DNA from 2 places in the Priestia megaterium genome. Region 1 is predicted to be linked to the other one. Evidence: riboswitches for the same ligand, from Rfam matches in the RefSeq annotation. Region 1 holds a riboswitch; the other holds the start of a gene.

The links. A riboswitch is a leader RNA that binds a small molecule or an ion and turns the genes downstream of it on or off. The one in region 1 is predicted to bind cobalamin.
Region 2: linked by a shared signal. The riboswitch ahead of CEQ83_RS12875 ((2Fe-2S) ferredoxin domain-containing protein) and the one ahead of CEQ83_RS01560 (HoxN/HupN/NixA family nickel/cobalt transporter) in region 1 are both predicted to bind cobalamin.

What each region holds. Positions count from the first base shown of each region.
Region 1 is NZ_CP023317.1:281,112-289,227, forward strand. Features, by position in the region: gene CEQ83_RS01525 (sensor histidine kinase) at 1-708, opposite strand, end outside; gene CEQ83_RS01530 (response regulator transcription factor) at 705-1,430, opposite strand; gene CEQ83_RS01535 (DUF418 domain-containing protein) at 1,601-2,815, shown strand; gene CEQ83_RS01540 (ABC transporter permease) at 2,851-3,534, shown strand; gene CEQ83_RS01545 (ABC transporter ATP-binding protein) at 3,536-4,468, shown strand; gene CEQ83_RS01550 (undecaprenyl-diphosphatase) at 4,615-5,208, shown strand; gene CEQ83_RS01555 (organic hydroperoxide resistance protein) at 5,360-5,779, shown strand; cobalamin riboswitch at 5,885-6,067, shown strand; gene CEQ83_RS01560 (HoxN/HupN/NixA family nickel/cobalt transporter) at 6,201-6,998, shown strand; gene CEQ83_RS01565 (M20 family metallopeptidase) at 7,230-8,116, shown strand, end outside.
Region 2 is NZ_CP023317.1:2,558,522-2,566,637, reverse strand. Features, by position in the region: gene CEQ83_RS12905 (IDEAL domain-containing protein) at 1-127, shown strand, start outside; gene CEQ83_RS12895 (hypothetical protein) at 424-801, shown strand; gene brnQ (branched-chain amino acid transport system II carrier protein) at 841-2,196, opposite strand; gene CEQ83_RS12885 (cation:dicarboxylate symporter family transporter) at 2,584-3,855, shown strand; gene CEQ83_RS12880 (M42 family metallopeptidase) at 3,963-5,000, shown strand; gene CEQ83_RS27075 (hypothetical protein) at 5,353-5,511, shown strand; cobalamin riboswitch at 5,658-5,836, shown strand; cobalamin riboswitch at 5,955-6,134, shown strand; gene CEQ83_RS12875 ((2Fe-2S) ferredoxin domain-containing protein) at 6,236-6,616, shown strand; gene cobJ (precorrin-3B C(17)-methyltransferase) at 6,630-8,116, shown strand, end outside.

The DNA.
Region 1 (8,116 bases):
CCATGAAATTTTCTTCTTTGGATCATGGAATACAGTAGCTGTTGAATCATATTTATCTTGTTCAATTTTTCGGGAAATAATTTCTAAAGGATCGTAACGTGTTTTTTCTTTAGGTATTCTAATTGAAGCTAAGATATCACCTTTCTCATTTAAAATTTGAAGCGAAGCATCTTTTTCTTTTAACGCCTTTTTGATAAGAGGGATATCGCTTTTGGGAGGTACCCTTTCTTTATTATATTTACCATACAAAGCCTGAAGCTGTTCTTTTAAATCACTTTTATAGCCCAAAATATAATAAGTAGGTGTAGTCAAAAAGGTATCAAGTTCTGTTACGACATTATAGTTTCTAAATTTTTTGGTTTTATCCATTTCTAATAACTCTGAAAGACCGTAGTGCTTAGGTAAGTCTTTTGGGGAGTTAACTTCTCCAATTACTTTTCCTTGTTTGTTCAGTACTTGGTACCATAACCCTTCCTGTTTAAGCTGTTTTGCTAAATCATCTGAAACGGTTGCTTTTCCACCTTCAACTGTTGTATCCCCGGTTAATACGCTAAGTGATCCAGAGGGTAAGTCTCTTTTTATATCTTGCTTTGAAAGGTAATAAGCTAGAAACATTAAAGCGCAAAAAAGAACGCAGCAAACACATGCAATAATCGCAATAAACTGAAATGAAAAATGAAAGGTCAACCTTCTTTTAATTGATTTCATAGGGCTTTGCCGTTCACTAATTTATATCCAAGCCCTCGTACCGTAACTAAATGTTTTGGATTGCTAGGGTTATCTTCGATTCTTTCTCTAATTCTTCGAATATGAACGGTTACCGTATTATCGTCTACGAACTGGTTATATCCCCAAACGGCTTCAAGCAGCTGTGATTTAGAAAGAACCACGTTCATGTTTTTACAAAAATGAAGTAGCAGCAAAAATACTTGTGCGGGGCAAGCAACCGTTTGACCATCTACAATGAGCTCTCCAGCGGATTCATCTACGATAAAACGATCAAACTCATAGCGATTTGAAGGCTGTAATTTCATTTTTACAGGACTTCTTTCCGTCAGCGCTTGTTTTCTGCGCAATCGTGCTTTAATTCGTGCCGCAATCTCTAAAGGATTAAATGGCTTGGTTACGTAGTCGTCTCCGCCCATGGCGAAACCCGTTAACACATCCAAGTCAGATACTTTGGCTGTTATGAACAGGATATATGCGTTTGAGAGCTCACGAATTTTAGGACAAATATCAAATCCGCTTTTATCGGGAAGCATGACGTCCAACAAAATAATATCAATCGTTTTATTATGTAAAACATCTAGCGCTTCTTGAGCGGTGTGAGCTTTATAGATTTGGTTGAATCCTTCTTTTTTTAATACTGTCTCCAGCATTTTGACAATAGCAATTTCATCATCAACTAGTAATATAGATGCATCTTCCAATATAAATCACCTCTGTTTCATTTCATACGTATTCGATTTTAGCATAAGAACATTACGAAAAGATTAACAAAAATGGAAAATGTTAAAGAAAAGATAATCTCCCGTTTATTTTCTTGAAAACTTCATTTCATATACTAAATATACAGACACATAGTAAAGGAGTTAAAAGGATGAGTAATGATGTTAGGCGGGTTAAAGTAATTGATAGTATGAGAGGATTCAGCTTGTTTGGTATTTTACTAGCGAATATGCTGATTTTTCAATATGGCATTTACGGAAAGGATATGATTCATCTCTTCTCGCTATCACCAAGTGATTCAGCAGCCTATGTCTTTTTAAAAGTCGCGGTAGAAGAAAGTTTTATGCCAATCTTTACTTTTTTATTCGGTTATTCAATGGTGAAGATGAAAGAAAGCTTAGAAAGAAGGCAGTTAGGAGTAAAAAGGCATTTCTTTCGCCGCTTTCTTCTGCTTCTAGGGTTTGGCCTACTGCATGGAGTACTTTTATGGGAAGGAGATATTCTTACGTTTTACGGAATGATGGGGATATTTTTATTAGTTTTCTTTTTAAACCGTAAAGCTAAAACGCTGTTGGTATGGGCATCGATTTTACTAGTTCTTACGGGAGCAGCTGGTTACGGTTCATTAAACGATAATATGTATCTTCTTAGTGATAAACAAACGCTTACCACATACGTAAAAGATACGATTCATGTGTATGGAAGTGGAACTTATGAACAAATTAAAGACCACCGCAACAACGTTGATCCGATGAATATAGCAGGATATAAATTTGCTTTTGCCTTCTTGTTTACACCATTTATAATGGGTGCTTTATTTTTGTTTGGCATGTACGCAGGGAAGAAAAAGTGGTTTTACGACGTTTCAGCTAATCAAAAACAGTATGGCCGTTGGGCGGCCGTGTTGATTCCGCTTAGCTTGCTGTTAAAAGGAACTATGTACGTATGGCCAGATGCTAATTGGGCTGGTTCTACACATATGTTAGGTGGGAGTCTCCTATCTCTTGGTTATGTTGCAGGCTTTGCTTGGGTATATGCGAGATGCGAGAGGTCATTTTTGATGAAGGCTTTTGAAAGCGTAGGCAGGATATCGCTTAGTAATTATTTAATGCAAACGGTTATATGCACGACGATTTTTTACGGTTATGGATTAGGTTATTTCGGAAAGCTCGGCATGATAGCAGGGATTTTTGTCTGCATCGGTATATACGGAATTCAGCTGATCGTCAGTTATGTGTACGTGCAAAAATTCCAAACTGGACCGCTGGAAAAGCTACTGCGTATATGGACAAATTTTTCTTGGAACGGAAAGCCCAAAGAGAAAAAAGCTTTACCGGAGGAAGTAAATCATCCTTTTGTTGGATGATAGCAGTCAAACTTATTTAAAAGGAGATTTTCGAAATGTGGGCCATTAGTGTGAAAGAGTTTCAAAGCTTATTTAAAAGTGTTAAATCAATTATCGTTATTTTAATCGTATGCGGTGCTTCCTATGGAATAGCCCATCTAGTTAGTCAACTTGGAGGTCAACTGACGAGCGCACAGATTCGAGATGGAGCCAACGGAGGGATTTTGGTGATGCTTCTCGGATTCGGACCTTTGTTTATTTCAAGTCTTTCTCATAATGTTATTAATCAAGAAATTAAAACAAGAACAGCCAGGTTTTTAGTTACCAAAACATCAAGAGAGCGTATTGTACTAGGAAAATTCTTAGGAATTTGTTGTTTCTGGCTTGTTTGTATCTCTATTTCTTTTCTACTGATTGGGTTTATTTCGCATCATTTTTCTTTTTATATATTTTTAGAGTGCCTGCTATTCACCGTTTGTATCATTTCATTTGTTTTAATGCTTTCAGCTTTAATACCAAGTCCAACTCATACTATGTTTTTATCAATTATTTTATCGTTTGTTCTACCGGTACTGAGTGGATGGAGCATATTTTCATCAAAAGCGTACATTGCATGGTTTAAGTATGTGACACCTTACTACTATTTAAAGTTGGAGAAAGGGTATTTAACGGTTCTTCTTATTTTTGCAGCACTCTGTTTATGTACGGCACTTTGGAGTTTTAAAAGGAGAGAAGTATAATATGTATGCTATTGAAACAAGTAAATTAACTAAAAAGTATGGATCTAAAACAATTGTTAATAGTATTAATTTACAGGTACCACAAGGAGAAATTTACGGATTTTTAGGGAGAAACGGAGCAGGGAAGTCTACATTTATTAATATGCTTACCGGCGTTTCATTTCCTTCAGCAGGAGAATTTACGCTGCTGGGACAGAGTGATATTGATTTAGAGCTTCAGAAGAAAATAGGCGTGCTTCCTGACTATGCTAACTTTTACGATGAGATGACAGCGCTCAATCATTTGTGCTATTTTTTAAAGATAAATGGCCATCGTTTTTCGAAAGAACACTGTATTGATGTACTGAAGAAAGTAGGATTAGAAGGACATGAGCATCAGAAAGTTGGAAAGTTTTCATTTGGAATGAAAAAGAAGTTAGGAATTGCTCAAGCAATTATAACAGACCCAGATCTTATCTTTTTAGATGAACCAACTTCTGGAGTAGATATTGAATCTGCTCTCCACATTCATGAATTAATAAGAGAACTTCAAAATCAAGACAAGACGATTTTTATGACGTCTCATAATTTAAATGAAGTTGAGAAGATTTGTACGCGTGTAGCGATTATGAAAAATGGGATTATTTTAATAGAAGGGACAATGGAAGAACTGCGCTTTCAATACCAAGCGAAAAAAACGGTGATAATCAAACATGATCCTTACCCAAACAGCCACAAAGAATATATTCAACAGTTTTTCCGTACGGTGAGTCCGGACGTGGAATACCATCACACGTACACAAAAGTGATGCTTCAAAAAGAGAGAAATATCCCTCTGATTATTCGCGAATTGATTCAATGCGGCATCGATATTTATCAAGTTCACGTAGAAGAACCTTCTTTAGAAGAAATCTTTTTGCAAAAAAACATTGTGGATCATTCACAGGTAAGTTAATGGGCAAAAGTCCGTTGGCTTACTACTCATCCTGAATACGTTATTTATAAATACCAGTTAGGAAGCCTCTGACAAAAACATGTTCATTTTCCCAAGAAACTGATAAGATAGCTAATGACATTTAAAAATAAGAAAGGATTTCGATTATGTTATCAGCTATTAATTCAGTAGACTATACCATTTTCCATGCGGTGAATCAGTATGCCTCGCATGTGAAGTTTGTAGATTCGCTAATGGTATTCTTTGCAGATTATGCCCAGTATGTACTTATTGTTTTACTCGGCTTGTTTTTACTTATTAATAAAAACGGCAGCCGTGTTGTAGCATTTCAAGCTTTATGTGCTTGTGCCACAGGAGTCATTATCAATAAAGTGATTAGTTTATTTGCTTATCGAGATCGTCCGTTTATCTCTCACCACGTGAATCAGCTTATTGATCACGCCGCGAATTCTTCATTTCCAAGCGATCATGCTACATCTGCATTAGTTATCACTTTTACCATCTGGCTGCATTTCAAACGTTCAGGGCGCATGTGGGTTGTCATGGGTGCACTCATTGCATTTTCACGGGTATGGGTTGGCGTTCACTATCCATTCGATGTGTTAACAGGAGCCGTTTTAGGCTGCGTGCTGGCGCTGTTTATTCATTATGTTATTTTTAATACGAAACTGATGAGGGCTATTACCAACTTGTCTATTTTTCGAAAATCAGCTTATGACGAACAGTCTCAATATTATTAAGAAAAAGTCGCATATACGCGGCTTTTTTTATTGGAAAATTTTTAATGTATTTAACACTTGTTTTTTAAAATTAAATTGTGTACAATTAAATTACAGAAACGATAAATAAAAAATTTTAATAAAATTACTAAAAAAGAGGAGAGATTTATACATGAAAGCTTTATATGAAACGACAGTCGTTAACACAGGTGGAAGAACAGGAGAAGTTCATTCTTTAGATAATATCTTTAATTTAGACGTTGCAACACCTCCAGCGCTTGGTGGAGAAGCAACAACAGCAACAAACCCAGAGCAGCTATTTGCAGCTGGATACAGTGCTTGTTTCAACAGCGCGTTAGAATTTATGTTGAAAAAACATAACGTAGAAATTAAAAGCAGTGAAGTAAAAGCTACGGTTCAGCTGCTTCCAGATAAAGCTGATCAAGGAGTGAAAATTGCTGTAGCGCTTGAAGCTCATATCGAAGGTTTAGATTTAGAAACAGCTAAAAAATATGTAGACCTAGCCCACTCATACTGCCCGTATTCAAAAGCAATCAGCGGCAACGTAGACGTAACGGTAGAAGTAGTTTAATTGCTTTAAAAAGCCCTGCTAAGCATGTAAAGCTCAGCAGGGCTTTTTTATTTGAATTTTCTCTATTCATTTGTAAGGAGTACTAGTATAATGAGGAAGAAAATGAATCATTCGCACAGTTTAGGTGCTCTTACATAGCGTAAGAGGTAACAGGGAATCGAGTGCAAATCTCGAGCGGTCCAGCCACTGTAAGCAGGGAGTTTTCTATCTTATCGTCACTCAAAACGGGGAAGGCGGTAGAAAATGATGATCTCAAGCCAGGAGACCTACCTATTCTGTACACTTGACTCTTCTAGGAAAGAGGCGGTGTATCAAGGTACGCAGTGAGCAATTACTGTTTATTTTCATATGCCGACACATCCTCAATTTCTATAGAATTGAGGCTTTTTTACGTTTTATTTTAAAAAAAGGAGTGTAGGAAATGGAAGGTTTATCAGTTTTTTTACTTGTCTTTTTATTAGGAATCAGGCACGGATTAGATGCAGATCACTTAGCTTTTATTGATGGCCAGACCCGATATAATTGGCGAATGGGCAGCCGTTTTGCTCCGTGGGTCGGAACGCTGTTTTCACTAGGTCATGGAGGAATGGTGGCCGTCACGGCCGGGGTGCTGGGCGTAGTGATGAAGAATTTTACGTTTCCAGCATATTTCGATCATTTTGCATCTTGGGTATCTATCATCTCTCTCTTTCTGATTGGGACATTAAACACATATCATTTGCTTCGAACTAAAAACAAAGAAGAAGAGTTTCAGGTGAGCGGGTTAAAAGGGAAGTTTATTCCGAAAATCGCAAAAGGAACAACGAATCCTTTTTTAATTATTCTTGTAGGAGCGCTGTTTGCCCTAGCGGCTGAAACGGTCAGTCAAACGGCCGTGTGGTCTCTAGCTGTAGGGAACGCAGGCAAATATACGCCGCTTTTATTAGGACTAGTATTTATGTTTGGTATGATGCTGACAGATACAATCGATTCACTGATTGTACATAAAATGGTGAATGAATCGAGTAAGTTTGGGCAATCTGCTTCCCGCTTGATGGGCTGGGTTATTGTTATCCTCGCATACGGGGTGTCCTTCTACTTAGCATTCACTTTCTTTAATCCATGGGCCGAAGTAAACTTTGAAATGGTTGGCGTTATTTTGTTTGTTTTTTTAGTGTCTATGTTTGTTTTTGTAAGTGTGAAGTCAAAAGGGAAAAATATCAAAATAAATGTCAATTAATAAAATGAAAGCTTTAATCTGTTGAAGATTGAAGCTTTTTTGTATAAATTTGTTGAAGTTTATGGCTATTTTCGGTCGGTTATGAATAAGTTAAAGTATTATCTGTATTTTAAGGATGGAAAATTGTCTGAAAACCATTATAATTAAGGATAATTTAAGGTCGTTATGTGAAACGTAGAACATACTCATACGTACGATAAATAAAAGCAATGAATGCACAAGCAGCAGGGGTTGTTTGGAGGAGGAATTGATTTGAGTCAGGTAATGGTAGAACAAAGCGTATTTAGTTATTTAAAAGAACATGAACAAGAGATGCTCGAAGATTTAGTTGGATTTGTGAAAAAAGAATCACCGTCCTACAGTAAAGAGTTAGTGGATCAGTGTGGAATGTATTTAACGCAGCTGTTTCAGAAGCGTTTAGGCGTAGGGTATGAAATCATAGAAGAAAAAGAAGTAGGAAACCACTTGAAATTTACGATTGGAGAAGGAGAGAAGCAGCTTTTAATTATCGGTCACTTTGACACGGTATGGGAAAAGGGAAGGCTGAGTCTAAGAACAGAAGGAAACAAGCTTTATGGTCCGGGAATTTTAGATATGAAAGGCGGCATTATACAATCTATATGGGCGATTAAAGCGATTCAAGAGCTTGGCTTATCGCTGGATAAAAAAATTGTGTTTTTTTGCAATTCAGATGAAGAGATTGGATCAATTTCCTCTAAAAAATATATAGAAGAAGAAGCACAAAGAAGTGAAGCAGTGCTAGTAGCAGAACCTGCGGTGGCGGGTTCAGGTGCGTTAAAAACGTCGCGCAAAGGAGCGGGGATTTTCACCGTAAAGGTGTGGGGACGAGCAGCCCACGCTGGTAATCACCACAAAGAAGGAATCAATGCTATTGAAGAGCTAGCGCGCCAAGTGATTTTTCTGCAGAGCTTAACCGATTATGAAAAAGGTACAACGGTGAACGTTGGGACATTTACCGGAGGCAGCGGTACAAATGTAGTGCCGGAATATGCAGAAGCGCACGTGGATTTACGTGTTTCTACAGAAGAAGAAGCAAAACGTATGACGGATATTATTTTGAATTTAACGCCCATTTTAAAAGGGATTAAGATTGAAGT
Region 2 (8,116 bases), 2.3 Mb from region 1:
GATTTTAGACAAGGCGATTGCAGAATTTCGTAAAGCACAGCTAAAAGAAGAAATCGACCGCACGCTATTGATGAAAAATAAAGAAGAGTTTTTAAAACTCTCATCAGAACTTAAACAAATTTCTTAATTACTTACTATACTTCACACACCATCTATTTTAGATGGTGTGTTTTATTTTTGAGACCTACTAAAAGGGATTAATTAGTAATAATTATGGACTTCCATGTACGCTTAATGGGTTTACAGGATCTCGAAACGGGGAAACCGTTCCAGAGTTCAAATTTGATAACTATTATCCACCAGCAAACGGAGCGGAACTATATCAAGTGGTAAATGAGGAAGAAGTACTTTTAGCTACCTACGTGGCAGAAGAAAAACGATTTGTACCAGCGGTTGCTAAACCAATGTAAAGGAATGTTTTTTATGATTCGAAAAGGTTTGTATGCAGCATATAATGAACGAGACTACGAATGTTATGAAACGGAAAACGGGTGTGTAAAGCTGATTAGCTATGATAAAGGCGATGTAGCAAATGGATTCATTCCATACAATGACACGACTTTTACAAAAGAAGTTCCTCGTGATGCTGTTGAAGAAGTGTTTTTTGTAGCTCCGTATGCTACTTATCAAAATGAAACGTTTGGTGTGTCAGCTGCTTCTGATGGTCAAGTGCTTTTGACCACATCTGAAAAAGAAAAAGCTGATAAATATCATTTTCAACGAACGGATAAATATCTATATGAAAAACGTGTGTTAAAGGAAGAAGTGAAGTTAACGGAGAAAAAAACTCCTTATTCATAAGACGCCAAAATAAAAAGAGGATGCACTCGCATCCTCTTTTTATTTAATCAATTTTCTTGAAGTGTTTCTGTTCGTATTATCATTTGTACGAAGGAAGGTAATGCCAAGACCGATTAATCCTCCTACAATAGCAGGAACTACCCAGCCGAGACCCACTCCATACATAGGTAGAATCGATGTAAACAGATCGTTTACTGCGGCAATTTTGAATCCAGCAGCATTTAAGCCATCAAATAAACTAACGATAAACGTGAACAGAAGGCTTACTTGGTAAACTTCAGAACGTCCTTTAAATAAAGGATGTAAGAATGTTAAAGCAATTAACACAATAGCTAACGGATAAATAGCTGTTAAGACTGGAACCGAAATAGCGATTAATTCCGTTAGGCCAAAATTTGCTACAACGGCACTGAAAGCTGATAAAATGACAGCAATCAACTTATAAGAGACCTTTGGAAACAGCTTATGGAAAAAAGATGAACAAGATGTTACAAGACCTACACTTGTTGTTAAACAAGCAACGGTAATCATCAGACCTAAAAGAATTCCTCCGTAAGAGCCAAAGTAGTAATTTGATACTTCAGCCAAAACCGTACCTCCGTTATCAAGACGTCCAAGCTCTGATACGCTTGAAGCACCCATATAGGACAATGCGCTATAAATAAGAGCTAAAATAACGGCAGCGATAGCCGTAGCTTTTGCACAAATTGTAATAATTTGTCGGTTGGTTTTTGCCCCTTTTTCTTTAATTGCATTAATAATAATAATTCCAAAAACAAATGATGCTAATGTATCCATTGTTAAGTAGCCTTCTTGGAAGCCTTTGAAAAATGAGTGTGTTGTATAAGCTTCGCTTGGTGCTTCGAACTTTCCAATTGGGTTCACAACGGCTACAACTACCAATATTCCAATAAACGTTAATTTAATAGGTGTTAAAACTTTTCCTACTAAATCGACAATTTTCGCAGGATTTAGCGAAAAAAAGCACGTAATCGTAAAGAAAATTACCGTGAAAATGATAAGGGGAAGGTGACCTGAATTTTCTGATAAAAAAGGCTTAACGCCAATTTCAAACGAAACACTTCCCGTTCTTGGCATTGCAAAAAGCGGTCCGATTGCCAAGTATAAAATCGTAGTAAAGATAATACCGAAAGCTGGGTGTACGCGACTAGCTAAAGACTGCAGATCCTCTTTTCCGGAAAAACCAAATGCGAGAACGCCTAGCAGAGGCAGACCTACACCCGTTACTAAAAATCCAGCATTTGCTGACCAAATATTGCTTCCAGCAGACTGACCTAACATTGCAGGGAAAATTAAATTACCTGCGCCGAAGAATAGGGCAAAAAGCATAAAGCCAATAACCACTATAAATGAAAAAGGAACTTTGTTTGACACATTAAAACCTCCAAAATTATAAATGCTTTTTATTATCGTGTTGAATAATTAAAATTTTCAGAATTTTATATTCGAATAATAAAAATAAACATGTATCGTATTATACTAACCTAAAATGCATATTTCAATATAAAATTTTATTTTTTTTATTTATTCGCTGAAATAGCAAAAATAGAAAAATACTTAGCAAAAAAATCTCAGTGTACAACAATTATTTGATATGATAAAACAGAACCGTGGCTTTTAAAAATTTGCATGTGCGGCCTTACATCCTTATTAGTAAAGAACTGTTTACATAAGGTGCTGTAAGGATGTATATTTATACACGGTTCGTTGAACCGCATATGCTCGATGGGTGAAAGTCAACTGTGCGAAAGGAGCAAGAAAGTGAAAAGGTTAGGTCTAGCAACTCAGATTCTAATTGGACTGATCTTAGGCGTAGCTGTAGGTGCTATCTTTTACGGAAGCGATACGGCCATTTCTATTTTACAGCCAATTGGAGACATATTTATTCATTTAATTAAGATGATTGTCGTACCGATCGTGATTTCAGCATTAATCGTAGCGGTCGCAGGAGTAGGCGATATCAAAAAATTAGGTAAGCTTGGCGGAAAAACAATTCTTTATTTTGAAATTGTTACAACCATTGCGATTGTAGTGGGGATTATTGCCGCGAACTTATTCCACCCTGGTGCAGGGGTTGATATGGGACATATTGAAAAAAGCGATATTTCTCAATATGAGGCAACGGCAAAAACGTCTGAAAGTACAGGGATTGCTCAGGAGCTTCTTCATATTGTTCCGACAAACGTCTTTCAGTCGGTAGCAGAAGGCGATCTTTTACCAATCATTTTATTTTCCGTACTGTTTGGTGTAGGCGTAGCTTCGATTGGACAGAGAGGAAAACCTGTTTTAGCCTTTTTTGAAGGCGTCTTGGATGCAATGTTTTGGGTAACTAATTTGGTGATGAAATTTGCTCCAGTAGGTGTATTTGCACTTATTGGTGTTAATATTATAAAGTTTGGTGTCGGATCACTTATTCCATTAGGGAAATTAGTGTTCGCCGTTTACTTCACCATGATTTTCTTTGTGCTTGTGGTTCTTGGAATTATTGCTAAAATGGCTGGAACAAGCATGTTTACGCTCATAAAAGTGTTAAAAGACGAGCTGCTTCTTGCTTTTACAACAGCAAGTTCAGAAGCCGTTTTACCATCTCTTATCAAAAAGATGGAAGACTTCGGTTGTTCTAAATCGGTTACATCGTTTGTTATTCCAACAGGCTACACGTTTAATTTAGATGGTTCAACCATTTATCAGGCGCTGGCATCGCTGTTTATTGCTCAAATGTACGGCATTGACCTTTCCATTATGGATCAAATTCAGCTCCTTCTTGTGCTAATGTTAACCTCAAAAGGGATGGCTGGTGTACCAGGGGCATCGTTTGTAGTTGTACTTGCTACGCTTGAATCTATGGGCTTCCCTCTTGAAGGCATGGCATTTATTGCAGGAATTGACCGCATTCTTGATATGATGCGTACCACAGTTAACGTAGTAGGAAATGCTTTAGCTGCAATTGTAATGTCCAAGTCTGAAGGCGAGTTTGATAAGCAAAAATCATTAAATTACACAAATGAATTAAAGAAATCAAACATAGCTTAAAACAAAAAAGCCGGGCAGCTGCCTGGCTTTTTTGTTTGGAGCTGCCTGTTATCTTTTTTGAAACATATGGTAAAATAAAAGAAATGAGAGACAAAGGAAGTGTCATAATGACGGAAACTGTTCAGTTAATTAAAAAGCTTGTTTCGATTCCCAGTCCTTCTGGAAATACAGAAAAGGTGATTTCATTTGTCGAAGACTATGTAAAAGAGCTAAATATTCAAACGTATCGCAATCGAAAAGGAGGCTTAGTCGCTACTATTCCCGGTAAAGATACGGATCATCACCGCATGCTGACGGCTCATGTCGATACATTAGGTGCTATGGTAAAAGAAATCAAACCGAGTGGACGTCTGAAAATCGACTTGATTGGAGGGTTCCGCTACAATTCCATTGAAGGAGAATATTGTGAAATCGAAACGTCAGCAGGAGAAGTATTTACAGGGACCATCCTTATGCATCAAACATCTGTTCATGTGTATAAAGATGCAGGTAAAGCTGAGCGAAATCAAGATAATATAGAAATTCGATTGGATGAAAAAGTACATAGCGCAGAAGATGTTCGCAGTCTTGGAATTGAAGTCGGCGACTTTGTTTCGTTTGATCCTCGTGTAGAAATAACAAAAAGCGGTTTTATTAAATCTCGTCATCTCGATGATAAAGCAAGCGTAGCTTTATTGCTTCAGCTCATGAAAACAATTCAAGAAGAGCAGATCGAACTGCCATACACTACGCACTTTCTTATTTCAAATAATGAAGAAATTGGATACGGAGGAAATTCTAATATTACGCCTCAAACGGTAGAATACTTAGCGGTTGATATGGGTGCCATGGGAGATGGACAATCTACTGATGAATACACCGTGTCTATTTGTGTAAAAGATTCAAGCGGCCCATATCATTACGGTTTGAGAAAGCATTTGGTGGAGCTAGCTAAGCAGCATGATATTCAGTACAAATTAGATATTTATCCGTTTTACGGATCAGATGCTTCTGCTGCTATTCGTGCCGGGCATGACATCGTACACGGCTTAATTGGTCCAGGAATTGATTCTTCTCATGCGTTTGAGAGAACGCATCAAGATTCATTAAACCATACGTACAAGCTTCTTTACCACTATGTGCAATCGAACATGGTTCTGCTTTAAGAAAGGAATATTTAATTAGTGTATTTTTATGCAAAACAAAGAGCAGTACGGGACTGTGATGTCTGTACTTTCCTTTCCTAAAAAAGAAGCCGGCTGTCCGGCTTCTTTTTTTAATAAATACTATATATTTTTTTACTGGTGAAGCAACAGTTGGTAAAAAAAGCACCTTTTTTAAAGAGGTATAATACGGCTTAAACCTTTTGTACATTTTGTTCATTTACAGAAGTTAAAATGTTTTTAAATTTTTAAAAGTTTCTTGTGACAAGTTTTGTAGAATGGGTTTTCAAAAGGATATGGTTTCGTCATAATGTGGATATAGCGATCACTACAATAATCGGAGGCGAATCTTTTCATGTGGGTACTGACGGTATATGCTGGAAAAGAAATGAAAATGTTTGAATTTGAAACTGAAACGCAGGCGAGAGAAGCTTTTGCAAAAACAAATGGCTGTAAAGTTCTTTCAGAAGTCGTGTATTATAATGATCCTCATTTAACATTAGTAGCTATATAATGAAAAAACAAGAGCTGACTTTATGCTCTTGTTTTTTCATAGCTTCTTGTATCTTACGAAAAGAATAGAGTTGAAATAAAAAAAAATGTACGCTATGATATGGTAGTTACTTCTATTATTCTGATAGTTTAAAAGGTTCATATATATCAAACAGCAACAGTAAAGATGCCAAGAAGGCTTAATAGGGAAACTGGTGAAAGACCAGTACTGCCCCCGCAACTGTAAGTGTGGACGAACGAGTATAACCACTGTGGAAAAATCACGGGAAGGTTCTCAAGTAGAATGATACACAAGTCAGGAGACCTGTCTTTATTGTGAAGTTTCTATTTCTCCGGGGAGCGGGAAGGGAAACGTTGGCTTAAAGTGGCATTCGTGTACACTTTTATTCTGACGTTTTACCCGCTCGCATATTAGCGAAGCGGGTTTTTCTCGTAGCACAAAACTACATATCGTGCAAAAAAGGTGCGCAATGTTCACATTGCGTTAAATGGGAAGTCTGGTGTGAAGCCAGCGCGGTACCCGCCACTGTGAAGAGGAGCTGATTGCATATGCCACTGTATTCGGGAAGGCGCAATCAAGTGATGAATCGAAGTCAGGAAACCAGCCTTTTTCTAATGCGAAGCTTACCCTACGGGATATAGGTGGAAGTGCAAAAACTTAGTTTGAATTTTTCTGCGCCTCTATCATTGATAGAGGCGTTTTTTTAGTAAAGGAGCGAATAAGTGTGACGACGTGGAACTTAAATGGAACAAAACATCACGTATTGATTTGTAATGGAAGCAGCTGTATGAGAAAAGGTGGAGAAGAAGCCACTCAAGCTATTCGAAATAAAGTGACTGAACTGAATCTAGATGAAGCGGTTCACACAACCCGTACGCGCTGTAACGGAAGATGCAAAGATGCTCCTGTAGCTATCGTGTACCCTTCAGGAGATTGGTACAAGCAGGTCACTGAAAACGTAGCTCATCGAATTGTTGAAGAACATTTAGCAGGAGGCTGCAGTATAAAGGAATCACTTATTTATGAATATGATCAAAACGGTTTTGTTTCTCCGGAAAAGAGTGACTCCATAGAAGGAATTGACAAAGTAAAAAGTAACGCATAAAGGAGGAGCTAGCATGAAAGGTAAACTGTTAGTTATTGGATTCGGCCCAGGAAGCTTTGAACATATTACACAGCGAGCAAGAGAAGCCATTCAAGAAAGTGATATGATCATTGGTTATAAAACCTATGTGGAATTAATTCAAGGACTATTAACGAATCAGCAAATTATTAGTACAGGAATGACCGAAGAAGTAAGCCGTGCACAAGAAGCCGTAAAGCAAGCTGAAGCGGGAAAAACCGTGGCGGTCATTTCAAGCGGAGATGCAGGAGTATACGGAATGGCCGGCCTTGTGTATGAAGTGTTGATTGAAAAAGGATGGAAAAAAGAAACGGGCGTAGAGCTGGAAGTGATTCCTGGCATTTCGGCTATTAATTCATGCGCATCCCTCCTTGGGGCGCCCGTGATGCATGATGCCTGTACGATTAGTTTAAGTGACCACCTTACGCCTTGGGAGTTAATCGAAAAACGAATCGAAGCAGCTGCACAAGCAGATTTTGTAGTAGCTTTTTATAATCCGAAAAGCGGAAGACGCACAAGACAAATTGTGGAAGCGCAAAGGATTTTATTAAAATACCGTTCCCCCGATACGCCTGTTGGTCTTGTGAAAAGCGCTTATCGTGACCGTGAAGAAGTGGTAATGACCAATTTAAAAGACATGTTAAATCATGAAATAGGCATGCTGACTACCGTTGTTGTCGGAAATTCATCTACGTTCTTTTACGATGACTTAATGATTACACCGCGCGGGTATCAGCGTAAATATACCCTCAACCAAACAGAGCAGCCGCTAAGACCGCATCAGCGACTTCGAAAAGAAGCAGAACCATGGGCTCTTGATCAAGAGGAGACTGTAAAGCAAACGGCTTCAGCTATTGAAGATGTTCAGAACACAAAAGAAGAAAAAGCAGCTTCACGAGCTCTGGCAGAAGAAGCGCTTCAAGCAATTTTAGGTGAAACTACTTCACCGGTCGTACACCAGCCAATTGAGTCTATTTTTGAAGTGGCAGTTAGTCCAGGGCTTGCAAATAAGAAGTTTACGCCCGTTCAAATGACAACACTAGCAGAAGTTGTTGGTGAAAAAGGTACGATGGAGTATACGCCTGACCATCAAATCAAACTGCAAATTCCAACGGCTCAGCCAGATGTGATTATTAAAAAGCTCCAATCAGCTTCCTTTTTACTATCTCCAGTCGGAGACGTGTTTACAATTAAAGCGTGTGATTTTTGTGATGGAGAAAAAAGTGACGCCATCCCGCATACGGAACAATTACAAAAGCGTCTCGGTGGAATGGACATGCCAAAAGAGCTGAAGCTTGGTATTAATGGATGCGGTATGGCCTGTTACGGTGCTGTTCAAGAAGATATCGGCATTGTCTACAGAAAAGGTGCGTTTGACTTATTTTTAGGGGCTAAAACGGTTGGACGAAACGCCCATTCAGGTCAAATTGTGGCGGAAGGCATAGCGCCCGATGACATTGTTGAAATAGTGGAGAACATTGT